2 regions of the Phycicoccus ginsengisoli genome follow, and region 2 is predicted to be linked to the other one. Evidence: riboswitches for the same ligand, from Rfam matches in the RefSeq annotation. Region 2 holds a riboswitch; the other holds the start of a gene.
The links. Region 2 has a riboswitch for S-adenosylmethionine ahead of metX (homoserine O-acetyltransferase MetX). Riboswitches for the same ligand answer to the same signal wherever they lie in the genome.
Positions count from the first base shown of each region.

Region 1 (10,074 bases), on a different contig from region 2:
CACGATCGCGCTGATGGTCGGGTGGTCCGGGTTGTCGGTCTGGGCGTCCGGCTGGGCGAGGAAGTTCGCGAGCTCCACCACGCTCCCGACGAGCAGGAGCGACACCCACACCCACGAGCGAGCCGCCGGCGTGGCCTCGAGGGCGGGCGCCCCGGCGCCAGCCCGCAGCACGAGGACGAGGGCGACCACCCCGGCCGCGGCCAGCGCGAGCTGCACGGTGACCGAGTCACGCGTCTGGGTGGCCACCGCGAGGCCGACGACCGAGGCCGCGCCCACCGCCGGCCACCGCGCGGAGAGCCACGACGGACCGCCACGGGTGGGCAGGTCCCGGCGCAGCAGCACGAGCATGAGCAGGCCCGTCCCGAGGAAGACGGCCACGTCGACGACGTTCTCCCGCACGACGTGGACCACGCCGGCGCACATGACGATCCCGAGCGCCGGACCGGGCCGTGCCCGGCGGTGCCCCGGTGGACGCTCAGTCCCGGCCGGTGAGCTCCCAGGCGTCCTGCGACTCCTCGACTTCCTCCACCCCGGCATACTGCGCCGCCACGGGGTCGTTCGCATAGCGCGGGTCGCCGCCCCCGGCATACGCCCGGGTGGGCACCTCGCCCGTCACCTCGGCGGCGTCCTGCTCTGCCGCAACGTCGAAGACGGGCTCGGGGTCCGGCACCTCGTCGCCGCGCATGAGCGCCAGCGTGGTCGGCAGGTCGTCGGGCTTCACGAGCACGTCGCGGGCCTTGGAGCCCTCGGACGGGCCCACGACGCCGCGCGACTCGAGCAGGTCCATGAGCCGGCCGGCCTTGGCGAACCCGACCCGCAGCTTGCGCTGGAGCATCGAGGTCGAGCCGAACTGCGTCGTGACGACCAGCTCGGTCGCCTGCAGCAGCAGGTCGAGGTCGTCGCCGATGTCGTCGTCGACCTGCTTCTTGGCCGCGACCACCGTGACGTCGTCGCGGTAGTTGGGCTTGAGCTGGTCGGTGACGTGCTTGACCACCTGCTGGATCTCGGACTCGGTGACCCACGCGCCCTGCACGCGCATCGGCTTGCTCGAACCCATCGGCAGGAACAGCGCGTCACCCTGGCCGATGAGCTTCTCGGCACCCGGCTGGTCGAGCACGACGCGGCTGTCGGCGAGGCTCGAGGTCGCGAAGGCCATCCGGCTCGGCACGTTGGCCTTGATGAGACCGGTGACGACGTCGACCGACGGGCGCTGGGTCGCGAGCACGAGGTGGATGCCGGCGGCCCGGGCGAGCTGGGTGATGCGGACGATCGACTCCTCGACGTCGCGCGGGGCGACCATCATGAGGTCGGCGAGCTCGTCGACGATGACCAGCAGGTAGGGGTACGGGTGGATGACGCGCTCGCTGCCCGGCAGCGGCTTGACCTTGCCGGCCTTGACGGCCTTGTTGAAGTCGTCGACGTGCTTGAACCCGAACTGCGCGAGGTCGTCGTACCGCGTGTCCATCTCGCGCACGACCCACTGCAGGGCCTCGGCGGCCTTCTTCGGGTTCGTGATGATCGGCGTGATGAGGTGCGGGATGCCCTCGTAGCCGTTGAGCTCGACCCGCTTGGGGTCGACGAGGACCATGCGGACCTCGTCCGGCGTGGAGCGCATGAGGATCGAGGTGATCATCGAGTTGACGAAGGACGACTTGCCGGCGCCGGTCGCCCCCGCGACGAGCAGGTGCGGCATCTTCGCCAGGTTGGCGACGACGTAGCCGCCCTCGACGTCCTTGCCGACGCCCATGACCATCGGGTGCTCGTTGCTGCGGGCCGCCTGGCTGCGCAGGACGTCGCCGAGGCTGACCTTCTCGCGGTCGGTGTTGGGGATCTCGATGCCGATCGCGGACTTGCCCGGGATCGGCGAGAGGATGCGCACGTCGGCCGAGGCGACGGCATACGCGATGTTCTTGGAGAGGGCCGTGACGCGCTCGACCTTGGTGCCGCGGCCGAGCTCGACCTCGTAGCGGGTGACGGTCGGGCCACGGGTGAAGCCGGTGACCTGGGCGTCGATGTCGAACTGCTCCATGACCTGGGTCAGGGCCTCGACGACCCGGTCGTTGGCGGCACTGCGGGTCTTGTGCGGCGAGCCGGGCTCGAGGATCGCGTTGTCGGGCAGCGTGTAGGTGACGTCGCCGGCCAGCGCGAGCTGCTCGACCCGCTGCGGCAGCGGCGTGGTCGGGGGCGCCTCCAGCGGCGCCTTGACCTCCACGGCCGGGCTCTGCGACGCGGCACCGGGCGTCCTGTCGCCGGCAGGCGGGAGGACGCCCGGCGCGGTGGGCCGCTTCTGGCCCGGGCGCAGGCGCTTGCCGTCCTTGTCCACGAGCGCGGCCTGCTCGAACGCCTCGTCGCCCACCAGCGGGCCCTCGGTCTCGGGCCGACGCGGGCGACGCGGCTTCTCGGCGACCGGCTCCGAGGCGGGCTCCTCGCGGTGCTCGCGGTGCAGCAGGTGGTCGCGCAGCTCGGCGAGCCGCTCGGGGATCAGGTGGACCGGGGTGGCAGTCATGACCAGCAGCCCGAAGAAGCCCAGCATGAGCAGGATCGGGACCGTGCCGTAGACGGAGACCGCGGCCTCGAGCGGGCTGGAGGCCAGGAAGCCGATGATGCCTCCGCCGTCGCGCATCGCGTCGGCGCCCTGGGGGGGCTCGGGTATGCCGGCCGCCACGTGCGTCAGGCCGGAGGCCGCGAAGGCGAGGGCGCCCAGGCCGATGCCGATGCGCGAGTTCGTCGCGTCCTCCTGCGGTGCCCGCAGGAGCCGGACGCCGAGGAAGAGCAGGGCCAGCGGCACGGCATACGCGACGCGGCCGAAGGTGCCCGCCACGACGGCGTGGATGACGTCTCCCACCGGCCCCTGGAAGGACCACCACTCACGGGCGGCGACGACGATGGCCAGGCCGAGCAGGAGGAAGCCGAACCCGTCGCGACGGTGCTCGGGCTCGAGGTCACGGGCGCTGGTCCCGACCCGGCGGACCGCGCCGCCGGCGACGTGCGCCATGCCCATCCAGGTGCCCCGCAGCGCCCGCAGCGGCAGCGGCAGGCCGCCGCCCTTGGCCCCCTTGGCCTTCCCGCGCGTGGCGGACGTGCGCGGCGCGGTCCCCCGGCGGTTCGCCGGACGGGTCGCGGTGCCACGGCCGCTCGAGGAGCGCGTGGAGGTGGACGGACGTGTCGCCATGGTCCGCAGGGTACGCGAACGCCACAAGCGACACACGCGTCACACGCCTCCCGCGAGTGAGACATTCCGCCTGCGGCCCTCCCCCGAACGGGTGAGCCGGCCGTCTCCACTTCGGTCCGCAGGTGGGTCCGGCCATTCCACCGGCGGCGGACCCGGTGCGACGCTAGGCCTTGCGTCTGGCGGGGCCTGCGCCGGCGAACCGACCACGAGTTCGTCGGCGCAGGGGTGCGCACGCACTCGCACGCAGGCGACACCGACCGACCAGCGGACGTCGCGTCTCGCATCGCGGGAAGGTCACCGCCGCGGTGGCCGGCCGCCGGCCGCCACCGCTACCGTCGACGCCAAGGTCATGAGTGTCAGCGTCAAGCCCCGGCTCGCTGACCAGCAACCCTCCTCCGCGGTGGGGTGCTCCGGGTGACGACCGGGCCGGCTGCGCCCGCTGCCGGCAAGCGCGGACCCTGCGAACGCCGGGTCCCCACCGGACCCAGGAGGCCCTCGCATGTCGATCGCGACCACCGACACCCACCGTGACGCGGACGCCGTCACCCGCCGCAGCGCGCCCCTCGCCCACGCCCGTGGCCAGCACCTCCGGCCGGTGCCGGACGTCCGCCCGGCGGGAGGTCGGCTGCTCGGGGAGGTGACCGCACTGCCGGCGGTGGTGTCGGAGCGGCTGCTCGTGCCGACGCTGACCGGTGTCGTCGACTACGCCAACTTCGACCACGCGGCCTCGACCCCGGCCCTGGTCAGCGTCAAGCAGGCCGTCGACACCGCCCTGCGGACCTACTCCTCGGTGCACCGGGGCAACGGCTGGGCCTCGCGCGTGACGTCCTCGTGGTACGAGCAGGCCCGGGCGGAGGTGGGGTCGTTCGTGGGGGCCCGCGACGGCGACGAGGTCGTCTTCACCCGCAACAGCACCGACTCCTTCAACCTCCTGGCACGCTCCCTGCCGCGGGACACCTCCGTCTTCGTCTTCGAGTCCGAGCACCACGCGGCCCTGCTGCCCTGGCCGGCCCGGCGCACGCACCGCCTGCCGGTGCCGGGCAGCGCCGCCGACGCCGCCGTGCTGCTGCGCGCAGCCCTGCGCGAGCACCCCGGCCGTCACCGGCTCGTCGTCCTCGCGGGGGCCTCGAACGTCACCGGCGAGGTCTGGCCGGTCGCCGAGCTGGTCCGGGTCGCCCGCCGGGCGGGCGCGCGCGTGGTCCTCGACGCCGCCCAGTACGCCCCGCACCGCTCCGTCGACCTGGCCAACCTCGACGTCGACTGGGTCGTCCTGTCGGGACACAAGCTGTACGCGCCCTTCGGGACCGGGGTGCTGGCCGGTCGCGCGGACTGGCTGGACGCGGCCGCCCCCTACCTCGCAGGCGGGGGCGCCACCAGGGCCGTCACCGAGCGCGGGGTGGTCTGGCAGGACGGCGCGGCCCGGCACGAGGCGGGGAGCCCGAACGTCATCGGGGCCGTCGCCCTGGCCGCTGCCTGTCACGCCCTGCGGACCCACCGCGAGGCCGTCGAGGCGCACGAGACGACACTCGGCCGACGGCTGCTCGAGGGCCTCGCGGCGATCGACGGCGTACAGACCTACTCCCTCTTCGGCCCGGACCACGACCGGGTCGCGGTGGCGACCTTCACCGTCGACGGCCTGGACCCCGCCCTGGTGTCCACGGCCCTGTCGGCCGAGCACGGCATCGGGGTGCGGGACGGCAAGTTCTGCGCCCACCTGTGCGTCGACGCCCTGCTCGACGACGTCGACGAGGACGCGCCGACGACCGCGGTGCGGGCGAGCGTCGGCCTCGCGACGACGGCCGCGCACGTCGAGCGGCTGCTCGCCGCCGTCGCTGACCTGGCCGCGAACGGTCCGGCCGCCGAGTACGTCCACGGCGCCTCGGGCTGGGCCCCCGTCGAGGACCCGCGCGCGCTCGACCTCGCCCGCCCCTGGTAGCCGCCCGCCGGCATACCCCCGGCGCCCCGCCGAGCACCCGCAAAACAACGGTTGCTCGACAACACGCGGGATGTTGAGGCGACCTATGTCGAGCAACCGTTGTTTTGCGGGCGCGGCGAGGCCGGGGAGCCGGGGCGGGTATGCCGGGTGCTCCCGTGGGTGCGCCTAGTGCGAGGGGGCGTCAGGCCTGGATGACGACCGGGATGATCATCGGGCGGCGGCGGATCTTGCCGCCGACCCAGCCGCCGACCGCACGACGCACGACCTGCTCGAGCTGGTAGGAGTCGGTCACGCCGTTGCCGGTCGCGTCCGCCAGCGCCTGCTCGATCTTGGGCCGCACCTGCTTGAAGATCTCGTCGTCCTCGGCGAAGCCGCGGGCCTGGATCTCCGGCCCCGCCGCGACCTTGCCCGTCGCGGCGTCCATCACGACGATCACCGAGATGAAGCCCTCGTCCCGCAGGATGCGCCGGTCCTTGAGCAGCGCCTCGTCGAACTCGCCCACCGACGAGCCGTCGACGTAGACGTAGCCGCACGGGACCGATCCCACGATCCGGGCCCGGCCGTCGACGAGGTCGACCACGACGCCGTCCTCGGCCACGACGATGTGGTCGCGGTCGACGCCGGTCTGCTCGGCGAGGGCGGCGTTGGCGACGAGGTGACGCCACTCGCCGTGCACCGGCATGACGTTGCGGGGCTTGACGATGTTGTAGCAGTAGAGCAGCTCACCGGCGCTGGCGTGGCCCGAGACGTGCACCTTGGCGTTGCCCTTGTGCACGACGTTCGCCCCGAGGCGCATGAGGCCGTTGATGACCCGGTAGACGGCGTTCTCGTTGCCCGGGATGAGCGACGACGCGAGGAGCACCGTGTCGCCGACGCCGACGTCGATCCGGTGGTCGCGGTTGGCCATGCGGGACAGGGCCGCCATCGGCTCCCCCTGCGACCCGGTGCAGACGAGCACCACCCGGTCGTCGGGCAGGTCGTTGAGCTTCTTGATGTCGACGAGCACGTTGTCGGGCACGTGCAGGTAGCCGAGGTCGGCGGCGATCCCCATGTTGCGGACCATCGAACGCCCGACCATCGCCACCTTGCGACCCGACTTCTCGGCCGCGTCGAGGACCTGCTGCACCCGGTGTACGTGCGAGGAGAAGCAGGCGACGATGATGCGGCGCTCCGCGTGCCGGAAGACCTTGTCGATCGCCGGGGCGATGTCGCGCTCGGGCGTCGTGAACCCGGGGACCTCGGCGTTGGTCGAGTCGGTCATGAACAGGTCGACGCCCTCCTCCCCCAGCCGGGCGAACGCCCGCAGGTCGGTGAGCCGTCGGTCCAGCGGCAGCTGGTCCATCTTGAAGTCGCCGGTGTGCAGGATGGTCCCGCCCGGGGTGCGCACGAAGACGGCGAGCGCGTCCGGGATCGAGTGGTTGACGGCCACGAACTCGCAGTCGAAGACCCCGAGCCGCTCGCGCATCCCCTCCTTGACGCCGAGCGTGTACGGCGTGATCCGGTGCTCCTTGAGCTTGGCCTCGACCAGCGCCAGCGTCAGCATCGAGCCGACCAGCGGGATGTCGGGCTTGCGCTTGAGCAGGTACGGGACCGCGCCGATGTGGTCCTCGTGGCCGTGGGTGAGCACGATCGCCTGGATGTCGTCGAGCCGGTCCTCGATGTACTCGAAGTCGGGCAGGATCAGGTCGACGCCCGGGTGGTGGTCCTCGGGGAACAGCACGCCGCAGTCGATGACGAGCAGCTGCCCGGCGTGCTCGATGACGGCCATGTTGCGTCCGACCTCACCGAGGCCACCGAGGGCCACGATGCGGACGCCGCCGGCGACGAGGGGGGCGGGGGTGGTCAGCTCGGGGTGGGGGTGGCTCACAGGAGACCCGACTCCTTGAGCCCGGCGCGCAGCGCCTCGAGGTGCTCGGGTGGCGACTCGACCAGTGGCAGCCGGACGGTGGCGTGCTCGATCACCCCGAGCTCCACCAGCGCGGCCTTGGCCATGATCGCGCCCTGCGAGGGCGTCATGATCGCCTCGACGGCGGGGATGAGGCGCGCGTGCACCGAGCGGGCCGCGGCGAGGTCTCCGGCGTCGACGGCGGCCAGCATCGCGGCATACTCGCGCCCGGCCACGTGGCCCACGACGCTGACGGTGCCGACCGCACCCAGGGCCAGCCACGGCAGCGTGGTGGCGTCGTCGCCGGAGAAGTAGAGCAGGTCGGTGGCGGCGAGGACCTTGCTCGTCGCGAAGGCGTTGCCCTTGGCGTCCTTGACGGCGCGGATCGTCGGCACCTGGGCCAGCTCGAGGAGCGTGGCGGTCTCGAACGGGGTGGCCGTGCGTCCGGGGATGTCGTAGAGCATCACCGGCAGCTCGGTGGCGGCGGCGACGGCCTTGCAGTGCGCGACGAGGCCGGCCTGGGTGGGCTTGTTGTAGTAGGGGCTCACGAGGAGCAGGCCGGTCGCTCCGGCCTCCCGGGCGCGGGGCGCCATCTCCACACTGTGGGCGGTGTTGTTCGACCCGACCCCGGCGACGACCTGGGCGCGGTCCCCCACCGTCTCGGCGACGATCCGCACGACGGCGATGCTCTCCTCGTCGGTCAGCGTGGCCGACTCCCCCGTCGTGCCGTTGACGACGATGCCGTCGTGACCGGTGTCGACGAGGTGGGTCGCGACCCGGCGGGCGCCCTCCTCGTCGAGGCTGCCGTCCGGGCGCATCGGGGTGACCATGGCCGTCAGGAGGCGGCCGAACGGGCTCTGCGTACTCATGCCTGCAGGCTATCGCCCCGCCGGGGCCGCCCGGTCCCCGCGCCGTGGCCGGGGACACGAGATCGGCCGGATCCGGGCGCCCGTTGGCGCTCTCCCCGCGGTGTTAGCGTTCCTCCGTGCAGCAGTACCTCGACCTCCTCGACCACGTCCTCACCACCGGCGTGGACAAGTCCGACCGCACCGGCACGGGCACGCGCTCGGTCTTCGGCTACCAGATGCGGTTCGACCTGGCCGAGGGCTTCCCGGTCCTGACCACCAAGAAACTGCACCTCAAGTCGATCATCGGCGAGCTCATCTGGTTCCTGCGCGGCGACTCCAACGTGCGCTGGCTGCAGGAGCGCGGCATCACGATCTGGGACGAGTGGGCCGACGAGAACGGCGACCTCGGGCCCGTCTACGGCTACCAGTGGCGGTCCTGGCCCACCCCCGACGGCCGGCATGTCGACCAGATCGCCAAGGTGATCGAGTCGATCCGCACGAACCCCGACAGCCGGCGTCACATCGTGAGCGCCTGGAACGTCGCCGACGTCGACGACATGGCGCTGCCGCCGTGCCACACGATGTTCCAGTTCTACGTCACCCCGGCGACCGAGGGCCGCCGCGCCCGGCTGTCGTGCCAGCTCTACCAGCGCTCGGCCGACGTCTTCCTCGGCGTCCCGTTCAACATCGCGTCCTACGCCCTGCTCACGATGGTGATCGCGCAGCTCACCGACCTCGAGCCGGGCGAGTTCGTGCACACCCTCGGCGACGCCCACCTGTACTCCAACCACGTCGAGCAGGCGCGGCTCCAGCTGACCCGCGAGCCGCTCCCCCTGCCGACCATGCGGATCACCCCGCACCCCTCGATCGACGACTACGACCTCGGCGACTTCGAGCTCGTGGGCTACGAGGCGCACCCCTCGATCAAGGCACCGATCGCCGTATGACCCGGGTCACCCTGCTCGCCGCCGTCGGCCGCAACCTCGTGATCGGGCGCGAAGGCCGGATGCCTTGGCACCTGCCGGCGGACCTGCGGCACTTCAAGGCCACCACCATGGGGCACCCGATGGTGATGGGGCGCAAGACCTTCGACTCGATCGGGCGCGCGTTGCCCGGCCGCCGCACCATCGTGGTCACCCGCCAGCAGGGGTGGTCCCACCCGGACGTCGAGACCGCCCACTCGCTCGCCGACGCGCTCGCCCTGGCCGGGCCGGCCGACGAGGTGTTCGTCGTGGGAGGCGGGCAGGTGTACGCCGAGGCGATGCCGTTCGCCCAGCGGATGATCCTGTCCGAGGTCCCGGACTCCCCCGAGGGCGATGCCTGGTTCCCCGAGTGGGTCACGTCCGACTGGCGCGAGGTGAGCCGCGAGCACGAGGACGGCTTCGACATCGCCACCTACGAACGGGCCTGAGGAAGCCTCGGCCTGGGAGGATGGGGGCCATGGCCCACGACCACTCGCACCCGCCCGGACCGCTCGCCGACGCGAGCGTGCGCACCGCCCGGGAGAGCGACGCACCCGCCGTCGGGCTCGTGCAGGCCACCGTCTTCCGCGAGGCGTATGCCGGGGTGCTGCCGGCCGAGGTCGTCGACGGCTTCCAGCCGCAGGCCTTCGCCAGCGCCTGGCGGCACTCGCTGGCCGCGCCGCCCGCCGGCGTCTACCGGCTGCTCGTCGCGTGTGCCGGAGACCAGGTGGTCGGCTTCGCCTCGATCGGCCCGAGCCAGGACCCCGACGCCTCCCCCGAGACCGGTGAGCTCAGCGTCCTGGGGGTCCACCCGCAGGCCCGGCGCAGCGGCCACGGATCGCGCCTGCTGAACGCGGCGGTCGACACCCTGCGGGGCGCCGGGGCAGAGGCCCTGAGCACGTGGGTGCTGGCCACCGACGAGCCCACGCGCGCGTTCCTGGTCGCCTCGGGCCTGCACCCGGACGGCGCCTTCCGGGACCGCGTCGTCTCCGCCGAGGGCGCCACGGCGCGCGAGGTGCGGCTCGTCGCCGACATCACGCCACCGCCACCCGCATGAGCGGTGCCGCACCAGCCGCCGGGCGCCGCCATGAGGTGCTGCGGCAGGCGGTGTCGGTCTCGGTGGCCACCGGGGCGTACGGCATCAGCTTCGGCGCGCTGTCGGTGGCCGCGGGACTCGGCATCTGGCAGACCCAGGTGCTCTCGCTGCTCATGTTCACGGGCGGGTCGCAGTTCGCCTTCGTCGGCATCCTCGCGAGTGCGCCGACCGGTGG
Region 1 is NZ_BAAGYN010000010.1:106,205-116,278, reverse strand. Features, by position in the region: gene ACYVDO_RS16360 (hypothetical protein) at 1-423, opposite strand, end outside; gene ACYVDO_RS16355 (FtsK/SpoIIIE family DNA translocase) at 476-3,172, opposite strand; SAM riboswitch class IV at 3,518-3,630, shown strand; gene ACYVDO_RS16350 (aminotransferase class V-fold PLP-dependent enzyme) at 3,672-5,108, shown strand; gene ACYVDO_RS16345 (ribonuclease J) at 5,290-6,975, opposite strand; gene dapA (4-hydroxy-tetrahydrodipicolinate synthase) at 6,972-7,862, opposite strand; gene ACYVDO_RS16335 (thymidylate synthase) at 7,979-8,788, shown strand; gene ACYVDO_RS16330 (dihydrofolate reductase) at 8,785-9,252, shown strand; gene ACYVDO_RS16325 (GNAT family N-acetyltransferase) at 9,282-9,860, shown strand; gene ACYVDO_RS16320 (AzlC family ABC transporter permease) at 9,857-10,074, shown strand, end outside.
Region 1: it holds a riboswitch for S-adenosylmethionine, as region 2 does, so the genes downstream of both, ACYVDO_RS16350 (aminotransferase class V-fold PLP-dependent enzyme) here and metX (homoserine O-acetyltransferase MetX) in region 2, are expected to answer to the same signal.

Region 2 (10,074 bases):
CGGCACCGCGCCGAGCGAGCAGCACCGCACCCAGCGAGCGGCACTACACCACGCCGCACCACGCACCGAGGTTCCCGCCGGCGTCCGTGGCGAGGGCTGCACCGGTGCCCGCGCCGGCGTACGGTCGAGGAAGCGAGGGGAACCGCGGGCCGGAATCCCGCGTCCGACCCGTTCGTTGACCCGTGTCCGGGACGCCCGTCCCGGGACCAAGGAGGACCGATGGCCACCACGACCCGACTTTCCGCCTTCCGCTCGATCTTCAGCGCGATCCGCATCGCCAGCCGTCCCGGGTCGGCGAGCATGGGGGAGCGGCTCGCGAGCCTGCCGCGACTGGTGCGGGCCACCTTCCGCGGCGAGTACGCCGGCACCTCCCGGGGCCGCCTGCTCGCCATGCTGGGAGCCGTCCTCTACGTCGTGTCACCGGTCGACCTCGTCCCCGAGGCGCTGCTGTCGGTCGTGGGCCTGGCCGACGACGCGGTGGTCCTCTCCTGGATCGCCGCGGCCGTCGTGAACGAGACGGAGGCCTTCCTCAGCTGGGAGCGCACGCAGCCCGGGCGGAGCCGGACCACCGGTCCGGCCGCCGCTGCCCGGGAGACCGTCGACTCGCACGTGGTGCGCTGACCGCCCGGATCCTCGCCGTCCGCTGCCGGCTGGGAGGGGTTGTTCCCCGTCCACAGACGCGGCCCTGACCTGCGCGCGTCCACGGTTCCCTCGTCCACAGGCGCGGCCCTGACCCGCGCGCGTCCACAGGCGGCGTGCCGTCCCCTGTCCCCGGTGCTCCGGGGTGACGAGGGTCGGGGCATGAACCCGATCCGGCTCCAGAGCCCGTCCGACGTCGTGGCGGTGCTGCCCTACCAGCTCGGCTACCACCCGCAGGACGCGGTCGTCGTGGTGACGCTCCGCGGGCGGGCCGTCGGGCTCGTCGAGCGCATCGACCTCCCCCCGCCGGAGCACGTCGGCGAGGCCGCCGACGCGCTCGTCGCCCCCCTGCTCGGTGATCCGCCCGACGCGGTCGTCCTCGTGGGCTACGAGTCCTCGGCGGGCGCCGCGATGCCGCTGCTCGACCGGTTGCGCACGGGGTGCCGGCTGGCCGGGGTCGACGTCCTCGACCGTGTCGTCGTCCGCGACGGCAGGTGGTACTCCCCGGACTGCGACCAGGGCTGCTGCCCGCCGCAGGGGCGCCCGGTCGACGACACGTCGGCGGCGCCCGGGGTGGCCGAGCTCGTCGCGATGGGGGTCTCACCCCTGGCCTCCCGGGCCGCGGTGGCCGACGTCGTGGCAGCGGACCCCTGCGTCGCGCCGGCGGTGGGCCGGGTCCTGGCTCGCCGAAGCGGTCCCGGGCCCGGGCGTGGGTCGACCGCGGGTGCACCGGCGCGCGGTCGCGGGGGCGACGAGCAGCGCCGTGCCTGGCTCGTCCAGTGGGCCGCCGCCCTCGATGTGGGCCCCGACGCCCCGGCCGTCGAGACGACCGGCCCGGACGAGGTCGCCCAGCTCGTGCTCAGCCTCGCCGACGTCGAGCTGCGCGACGGCCTCATCGCGCGCTGGTGCCCCGACACGCTGCCGCTCGACGCGCTCGGACCCGTCCTCGCCGACCAGCTGCGGACCGTGCTGCCGGAGCCCCCGTGGGCGCGGCCGGGCGCCGACGGCCCCGCGCCGGACGCGGGTCGGCGCGCCCTGGCCCGGCTCGAGTGGCTGGCCCGCGCCACCCCCGACGAGCACGCCCCGCCGGTGCTGACCGTGCTGGCCAGCCTCGCCTGGTGGCTGGGTGACGGCGCGGTGGCGCGGGAGGCGTTGGAGCGGGCGCTGGACGCCAGGCCGGACTACCGGCTGGCGCTGCTGCTCGAGCGGATGGTCGACCTCGGTGTCCGCTACCGGCGGGACGACCCGTCCCCGACGGAGGCGCCGCCGTCCGCGGGTCTGGGCCGCCCCGCCTGACCCGCCCGGCTGACCCGCCCGAATGACCCGACCGGGGTGTCCCACGTCCCGGACGGGGGGTGACCCGGGCGGCGCGGCTCGTATCATGGGGACAGGTCATGAGTTCCAGCGCGAAGCCCCGGCTCGCTGGGCGGCAACCCTCCTCGCGGTGGGGTGCCCCGGGTGATGACCCGGCCCGCCTGACCGGCTGGGCAAGCGCGAGCACCGCAGGAGCCCTCGATGACCACCACGTCCCGACGTCCGACGACCTCCGCCGCCTGGCGTGAGGGGGACCACCCCGGGGACCGCCGCTTCGTCCGGCTCGGGGCTGTCGAGCTCGAGCGCGGCGGGGTCGTCCCGGACGTCACCCTGGCCTACGAGACCTGGGGTCGGCTCAACGCCGCCGGGGACAACGCCGTGCTGGTCGAGCACGCCCTCACGGGCGACAGCCACGTCGTCGGACCCGCCGGGCCCGGTCACCCGACCCCCGGCTGGTGGGACGGACTGATCGGGCCCGGGCGTCCCATCGACACGGACCACTGGTTCGTCGTGGCAGCCAACGTCCTGGGTGGCTGCCAGGGCAGCACCGGGCCGGCGTCGGAGGCCCCCGACGGCCGCCCCTGGGGCAGCCGGTTCCCGTTCGTCACCATCCGGGACCAGGTGCGCACCGAGGCCCTCCTCGCCGACGAGCTCGGCATCGCCACGTGGCGGCTGGTGCTGGGCGGCTCCATGGGGGGTATGCGCGTGCTCGAGTGGGCCGTCACGCACCCCGACCGCGTCGCGGCCGCCGCGGTCCTGGCCAGCACCGCCTACGCCACGGCCGAGCAGATCGGCTGGTGCCAGCCCCAGCTGCTCGCGATCCGGTCCGACCCTGCCTTCCACGGCGGGGACTACTACGACCGGGAGGCCGGGCCCGACACCGGTCTGGGGATCGCCCGCCGCATCGCCCACGTCACCTACCGCAGCGAGCTGGAGCTGCACGAGCGGTTCGGGCGGGTGCCGCAGGGCGAGGAGGACCCCCTCGGCGGCCGCGGCCGGTATGCCGTGGAGTCCTACCTCGACCACCACGCCGGCAAGCTGGCCGGCCGGTTCGACGCCAACTCCTACCTCGTCCTGACAGAGGCGATGAGCTCGCACGACGTGGGTCGCGGGCGGGGAGGGGTGCAGGCGGCGCTGGCCGCGGTCACCGCCGACCTGACGGTGGTGGCGGTCGACAGCGACCGGCTGTACCCGCCCCGGCTGTCGCGGGAGGTGGCCGAGGCCGTGCCCGGCGCGCGGCTCGCCACCGTGCGCTCCGACTACGGCCACGACGGCTTCCTCATCGAGGTGGACCAGGTCGGCGGGATCATCGAGGGCATCCTCGGCGGGACCGCCTGACAGGTCCCTGCGGGTAGGCCCTGCCTGGCCGGTCCTCTTCCGGTAGCGTCGGCACGGCGGCCGACGCCGCGGTCGACGAACGAGGAGGTTCCTGTGGCCATCGTGGTGGGTTACGTCCCGACGAGGGAAGGACGAGCGGCTCTGCGCCGGGCAGCGGACGAGTCGCTGCTGCGCAAGTCCAAGCTCATCGTCATCAACTCCCAGCGCGGTGGCCGGGACTACGACTCCGACGAGGCGCAGCGGTTCGAGGCGGAGCTGAGCCGGATCCAGGGCGAGCTGGACCAGGAGGGCCTGGAGCACGAGGTCCGCCAGCTGGTGCGCGGCAACGAGCCCGCGGAGGACCTCATCGCGGTCGCCGAGGAGGAGCACGCCGACTTCATCGTCATCGGGCTGCGGCGGCGGACCCCCGTGGGCAAGCTCATCCTGGGCTCCAACGCCCAGCGCATCCTGCTGGACGCCTCGTGTCCCGTGCTGGCGGTCAAGGCCCAGGCCTGACGCACCCGCGGCGCCTCGCGCGCAGGGGATTTTGCGTACCGATGCGGGTTTGTGGGGCTTCTCGTTTTACAATGTCACCATCGAGGTCCGCCAGAGCGCCCCGCTCCCGGCAACCGAGCAATACTTCCGCCCCCGCAGTTGTTGTCACAGGCATCCCCCGTGCCCGTGATGGCGCGCGCCGTGCCGCGAGTCCGCGACGAAAGGTAGTCCGTGTCGCCTGTGTCCAAGAAGGCTGCGAGCCCCGCACCATCCCTTCCCCCGGAGTTCGCTCTCCCCGCGCTGCAGAAGCTGCTGCAGCAGGGTCGCACGCACGGGTCGGTGAACTCCGAGCAGCTTCGTGAGGCCCTCGAGGGCGCCGAGATCGCGCCGAAGCGGATGAAGGTCGTGCTGCGCTCGCTCGACGAGCAGGGCATCCACGTCACCCTCGACGCCGCCACCGCCTCGCGTGCGGTCGCCGCCACGAACACCAGGACCCGCGCCACGGCCTCGGCGAAGAAGACCACCGCCAAGAAGGCCACCACGGCCAAGGACGGGGCGGACAAGGACGCTCCTCCGGCGAAGAAGACCGCCGCGAAGTCGGCCGCCAAGTCGACTGCGGCGAAGTCCGCAGCGGCCGCCGACGAGGGCGCCGCCACGACGGCCAAGACCGCGGCGAAGGCGGCGAAGGCGACCACCACCAAGAAGGCTGCCGCGGCAGCTGCCGGCGCGGCCACCGCACCCGCCAAGGGCGCGGCCAAGCCGGGGGCGAAGTCCGGGGCCAAGGCCGCTGCCAAGGGTGCGGCCGCCGAGGGCGCCGAGGGCGACGGCGTCCCCGAGGAGGAGCTCGAGGACGAGGAGCCCACCGAGGTCGTCGAGGCCGAGCTCGAGGACGTGGAGGTCGAGGAGGTCGACGCCGAGGAGAAGTCCGAGGAGGAGGAGAAGACCGGCTTCGTCCTGCGCGACGACGACGAGGAGGACGCGCCCGTCCAGCAGGTCGTCACCGCTGGCGCCACCGCCGACCCGGTCAAGGACTACCTCAAGCAGATCGGCAAGGTCGCCCTGCTCAACGCCGAGCAGGAGGTCGAGCTCGCCAAGCGGATCGAGGCCGGCCTGTTCGCCGAGGAGAAGCTGAACTCCGGCGACAAGATCGACATGAAGCTCAAGCGCGAGCTGTGGTGGATCGCCCAGGACGGCAAGAAGGCCAAGAACCACCTGCTCGAGGCCAACCTGCGCCTGGTGGTCTCCCTGGCCAAGCGCTACACCGGTCGCGGCATGCTCTTCCTCGACCTGATCCAGGAGGGCAACCTCGGCCTGATCCGTGCGGTCGAGAAGTTCGACTACACCAAGGGCTACAAGTTCTCGACCTACGCGACGTGGTGGATCCGCCAGGCCATCACCCGCGCCATGGCCGACCAGGCGCGCACCATCCGCATCCCGGTGCACATGGTCGAGGTCATCAACAAGCTCGCCCGCGTGCAGCGCCAGATGCTGCAGGACCTCGGACGCGAGCCCACCCCGGAGGAGCTCGCCAAGGAGCTCGACATGACCCCCGAGAAGGTCGTCGAGGTCCAGAAGTACGGTCGCGAGCCCATCTCGCTGCACACCCCGCTCGGCGAGGACGGCGACTCCGAGTTCGGTGACCTCATCGAGGACTCCGAGGCGGTCGTCCCGGCCGATGCCGTCAGCTTCACCCTGCTGCAGGAGCAGCTGCACTCGGTGCTCGACACCCTCTCCGAGCGCGAGGCGGGTGTGGTCTCGATGCGGTTCGGCCTCACCGACGGCCAGCCCAAGACGCTCGACGAGATCGGCAAGGTCTACGGCGTCACGCGTGAGCGGATCCGCCAGATCGAGTCCAAGACGATGAGCAAGCTGCGCCACCCGAGCCGCAGCCAGGTCCTGCGCGACTACCTGGACTGACGACGACGCGGGGAGGACCCGACCGAGCGCCAGCGAGGGAGGCCCGGACCCGCGAGGAGTCGGTCCCGGCGACCTGGACTGAGCCGCCAGCACGCTTCGACGACGAGGGCCCGTGGACGACGTCCACGGGCCTTCGTCGTGTCCCGCGCCGAGAGGTCGCTCGCGGTGGAGGGACGTCACTCGCGGTGGAGGGGGATGGTGCGCAGCCGTTCGCCCTCGCTGAGCACGAGCACCTCGTCCTCGGACGTCTCGCCGATCGCGGCGAGCACCGCCTCCGCCGTGAGCGGGGGAGCAGCGACCGGGCCCCCCGCCGGCTCTGCAGCAACGCGGACGACGGCGCCGTGGCCGTTGAGGGCCGGGGTCCAGGCCTGCACCCGGCCGCCCGTGCTGCGGGCCAGGGTCCTGGCGAGGTCGGGGTCGTGCGGCCCCACGACCAGCACGTACCTCGGGCCGTGCCGCCGAGCCGGGGCGGCGGTACGGTCGGCCCGGTACACCGTCCAGTGGTAGGCCGCCACGGCGGCCGCCGCGAGCAGGATGCCGATGGCGAACCGGGCGCTGCGCACCGTGGCGGCGCCGAGGGTGTCGTCGAAGGCGGCCTGGAAGAACTGGTACACGGCGACCAGCAGCGAGACGACGGCCGCGACGCTGCCGGCGCCCAGCAGGCCGAACAGGTACGCGCGCCGGGTCGGCGACTCGACCTCGGCGCCGGGATCGGCATGGGCCTCCGCCTGGGCCGGCCGCCAGTAGAACACCCACACCGGCGTGCCGACGACCAGCAGGGTCGCGGCTGCCAGCACGGTGTTCACGGTGCTCGGGCCGGTCAGCACGGTGCTGTTCGTCGCACCCTCGAGGGCGGCGATGACGGCGGTGGCCACACCGGCGGCCGCCGTGAGCAGCCCGGCACCGGCGAGGAGGTACTCGTACACCCGGCGGGCCTCAGACCGCTGGGCGTGCTCCTCCTGCTCGAGCACCGCGTGGTGGTACCACCACACCAGCCCGCCGGCCACCACGAGGCCTGCCGCGGCCGGGGCCCCGGCGAAGTGGTTCGCGGCATCCGTCGTCGTGGGTCGCCCGACGACCCACACCAGCACGTCGTAGAGCACGGTGCTGGCTGCCACGATCGCCACGACGAAGCCCGCGCCGACACCCGCGAGGAGGGCGTAGGCGACCCACCACGGCCCCCGCGGCTCGCGCGACGCCGTCCGCACCCAGTACTGCAGCCACACCGCCGCGCCCACGGCGAGCGTCACCCCGCCGCGCAGGGCCGGGTGGCCGCCGGTGGTGAGCAGGTCGGCCGGCATGGAGAACAGCGAGCGCAGCCCGGTGGCGACCAGCACACCGAGCCCGGAGGCGGCGGTCCACAGGCCCATCCCGGAGCCGGTCAGGTGGTGCAGCGTGCGGTGCTCCCGGGGCACGGACCGGCCCTCGAGCCACCAGAGACCGCCCCAGGTCGCGCCCCAGACGAGCACGGACGCGAGGGCGGCGCCGTCGTAGGCCCGCACCCCGACGGCCCAGCGCAGGACGTCCTCGAGCGACGACATGGTGACGCCCAGCGCGGTCAGCGAGGCGAGGGTGACGAACGCGGCCCAGGCGAGCGACCGGCCCTCCTCGGGCTGCTGGCGCAGCAGGCGGCGCGTCGCCAGCGCCAGGACGACCAGGAGGGGCAGCCCCACGAGGGTGAACGTCAGGCTGAGGGCCAGGGCGGTCTCGTCGGCGCGCGCCAGGGTGCCCCGTTCGAGCACGTGGCCCAGCAGCCCGGAGACGCCGATGGCTCCGACGACGAGGAGCCCCAGGAGCAGGAGGTACTGGAAGAAGCGCCGGACCACGTGCACGTCCGCCGGCCCGGCCCCGGCGCGGCCCGCCAGCCGCCGCGAGGCCAGCACCACGCCGACCACGATGAGGACGAGCAGGAGCAGGGCGGAGATCATTTCGAGCCTCCTGTGCAGTCGTAGAGCGGCCAGGGGATCCCCTCGAGCAGCCACTGCCCGTCGGTCCGCGCGAGGTGGTAGACGTGCTCCTCGGACTCACCGACCGCGAACGGGCCCTCGGAGTCCGAGCGGTCCACGGCCACCTGCACCTGCGCGGTGCTCGAGCCCACGGTGGCGTGCACCAGGTTCACCCGGGTCGAGTCGGCCACCATGACGCCGGTGAGGTCCTCGCGGTCGCAGGTGCTGGAGGGGGCGAGGTACCCGGCCGCCGTCTCGGTGTCGCCGTCCAGGACCGCCGTGAGGTACGACTGGACCGTCGCCTCGGGCGTGCCGGCACCGTAGTGGGAGCTGCCCCGGGTGGTGGACCACACGGCGGCAGCGGCCGCGAGGGCGACGAGTGCGCCCACCACGACCACGAGGACGCGGTTGGGGCTCCTGCTCATGCCCCCATGCTCGGGGCGTGCCGGCGCAGGTGGCAGAGGCTTCGGTCCGGGATCGGTCAGGGCGCCCCGGCCCTACGCCGCCCCGGTCCCGGACCGGTCAGGACGCCACGGCCCTTCGGCGCGCCGGTGCTGGACCGGTCAGGCGAGCGAGCCGGCCCACCCGTCCCGGAACAGCCCGTGCGGTCAGCCGCGCCGGCTGGCCCGCCAGTCCTGGAACCGGTCGTACGGCCGGCGCACCAGCGTGGCCAGCTGCTCCCGGCGCTCGCGCCACTCCACGAGCCCCTCGGTCGGCCACCACGTGGCGCGCAGGCGGTCCCGCCGCCGGCGCACGCCCGACACGGCCTTCACGACGGCGGTGCTGTCGTGGCGGATGTCGGTGAGCACCGTCGAGCCGGGGCGGGCGTAGCGCGACTTCTCCACGCCGTCGACCACCCGGCGCAGGGCCGTCGACTGCTCGCCCTCGAGGTAGGCCTCGCGCTGGTAGAAGGCGCCGGCCTGGCGCGGGGTGCTGCCCCTCGGCGCGATGACCCCGAGGTCGCCGATGCGCTCGACCATCGAGCGCCACTCGACCTCGACGCGGGCCGCCTCGTCGGCGGCGCGGCGCAGCTGGCGTCGCCGCCGCGCCCGGGCCGCCAGCGGCACCGCGAGGGAGCCGAGCACGCCGGCGAGGATGCCGAGCAGGACCCAGAGGGTGATCAGGGCCCGGCGACCTTCGAACCAGCCCGTCAGCCCGGAGCCGGTGGACGTGGTCCGCGTCGGGTCGAGCGCGCCGGGGTCGTTGCGGCCGTCCGGCCGGGTGCTCGTGGCGGTGGGGGCGCTGGTGGCCGTGCTCGACCCGGTCGGGGCGGTGCTGCCGGGCGACGTCGACTCGAGCGAGTACGGGGGCGCCACGGTGCTCTGCGTGCCCGACGGGGTGGGCTCGAACCGCAGCCACCCGACGCCCTCGAAGAACAGCTCGGGCCACGCATGGGCCTCGGCGCCGGTCACGGTGTAGCTGCCCCGGGTCGCGGTGCCGGGCAGGTAGCCGATGGCCATGCGGGCGGGGATGCCGGCCTCGCGCGACATCATCACCATGGCCGTCGCGAACTGGACGCAGTACCCGACCTTCGCCCGCAGGAACAGGGTGATGGCGTCGGGCCGCTCGAGCTGGCCGAAGTCGTTGCGCACGGTGTCCGGCACCTGCAGCGAGTAGCGGAAGCCACCGTCGGTCCGCAGGTACTTCTGGATCGCCTGGGCCGCCTCGATCCGGGTGGCGCCCCGCGGGACGACCTCCCGGACGGCCTTCTCGACGGCGGGCTGGGCGGCCGGGTCGACCTGCAGGTCCGGGGGGAGCAGGCCCCCGGTCGGCTGCCGGACCGGCTGGGCGAGCGACTCCGGAGTGGGGTTGAGCGCGAGGTAGGTGAAGCTGTACGAGCGCGCCGCCCGGTCCACCGACACGACCGAGGTGTTGGCGTCGACGCCCCAGGGGACGCGGCCGAGGTCGCCGGACACCACCGGGGTGGGGGCCGCGATCTGCGGCGCCTCGATCCTCGACTCGTCGACCGAGACCCGGTAGGTCTCGCGGGGGACGCCAGGGGAGAGGTCTGCCGGCGGGCTGACCGTGGTGCGGCGGGCGTACCGCACGTCGGGCGGGTCCGGTTGCCAGGTGTCGTCCCGGTAGCTCTGCAACACGCCGATCCGCAGCGGGCTGAGCAGGCGCGCGTTCGTCGTGTAGGTGAACACCGGCGCCTTGGACGGGTTCTGCAGGCTGCGCGTGAGGTCCAGGGTCGTCTTCAACCCCACCTGGCCGTCGCTGAAGCCGGTGGCCTGCTGGGAGCGGCCGAGGCCGTCGATGAGGTAGCGCGTCGGCAGGTGGGGGATGGCCACCGGCAGGACCACGGCGATCGCCAGGCCGGCGACCGCGAGCGAGCGGCCCGCCGCGGCGTACCCGAAGGACCCGTCCCGGTCGTCGTCACGGCGGCGCCCGGACGCGCCCAGCGGCACCGTCGTGCTCCACCGCCGCAGCGAGGCGATGCCCTGCC
Region 2 is NZ_BAAGYN010000008.1:27,929-38,002, reverse strand. Features, by position in the region: gene ACYVDO_RS14090 (YkvA family protein) at 220-621, shown strand; gene ACYVDO_RS14085 (DUF4192 domain-containing protein) at 802-1,935, shown strand; SAM riboswitch class IV at 2,030-2,139, shown strand; gene metX (homoserine O-acetyltransferase MetX) at 2,155-3,291, shown strand; gene ACYVDO_RS14075 (universal stress protein) at 3,385-3,786, shown strand; gene ACYVDO_RS14070 (RNA polymerase sigma factor) at 3,997-5,682, shown strand; gene ACYVDO_RS14065 (DUF5671 domain-containing protein) at 5,859-7,610, opposite strand; gene ACYVDO_RS14060 (hypothetical protein) at 7,607-8,053, opposite strand; gene ACYVDO_RS14055 (transglutaminase family protein) at 8,237-10,074, opposite strand, start outside.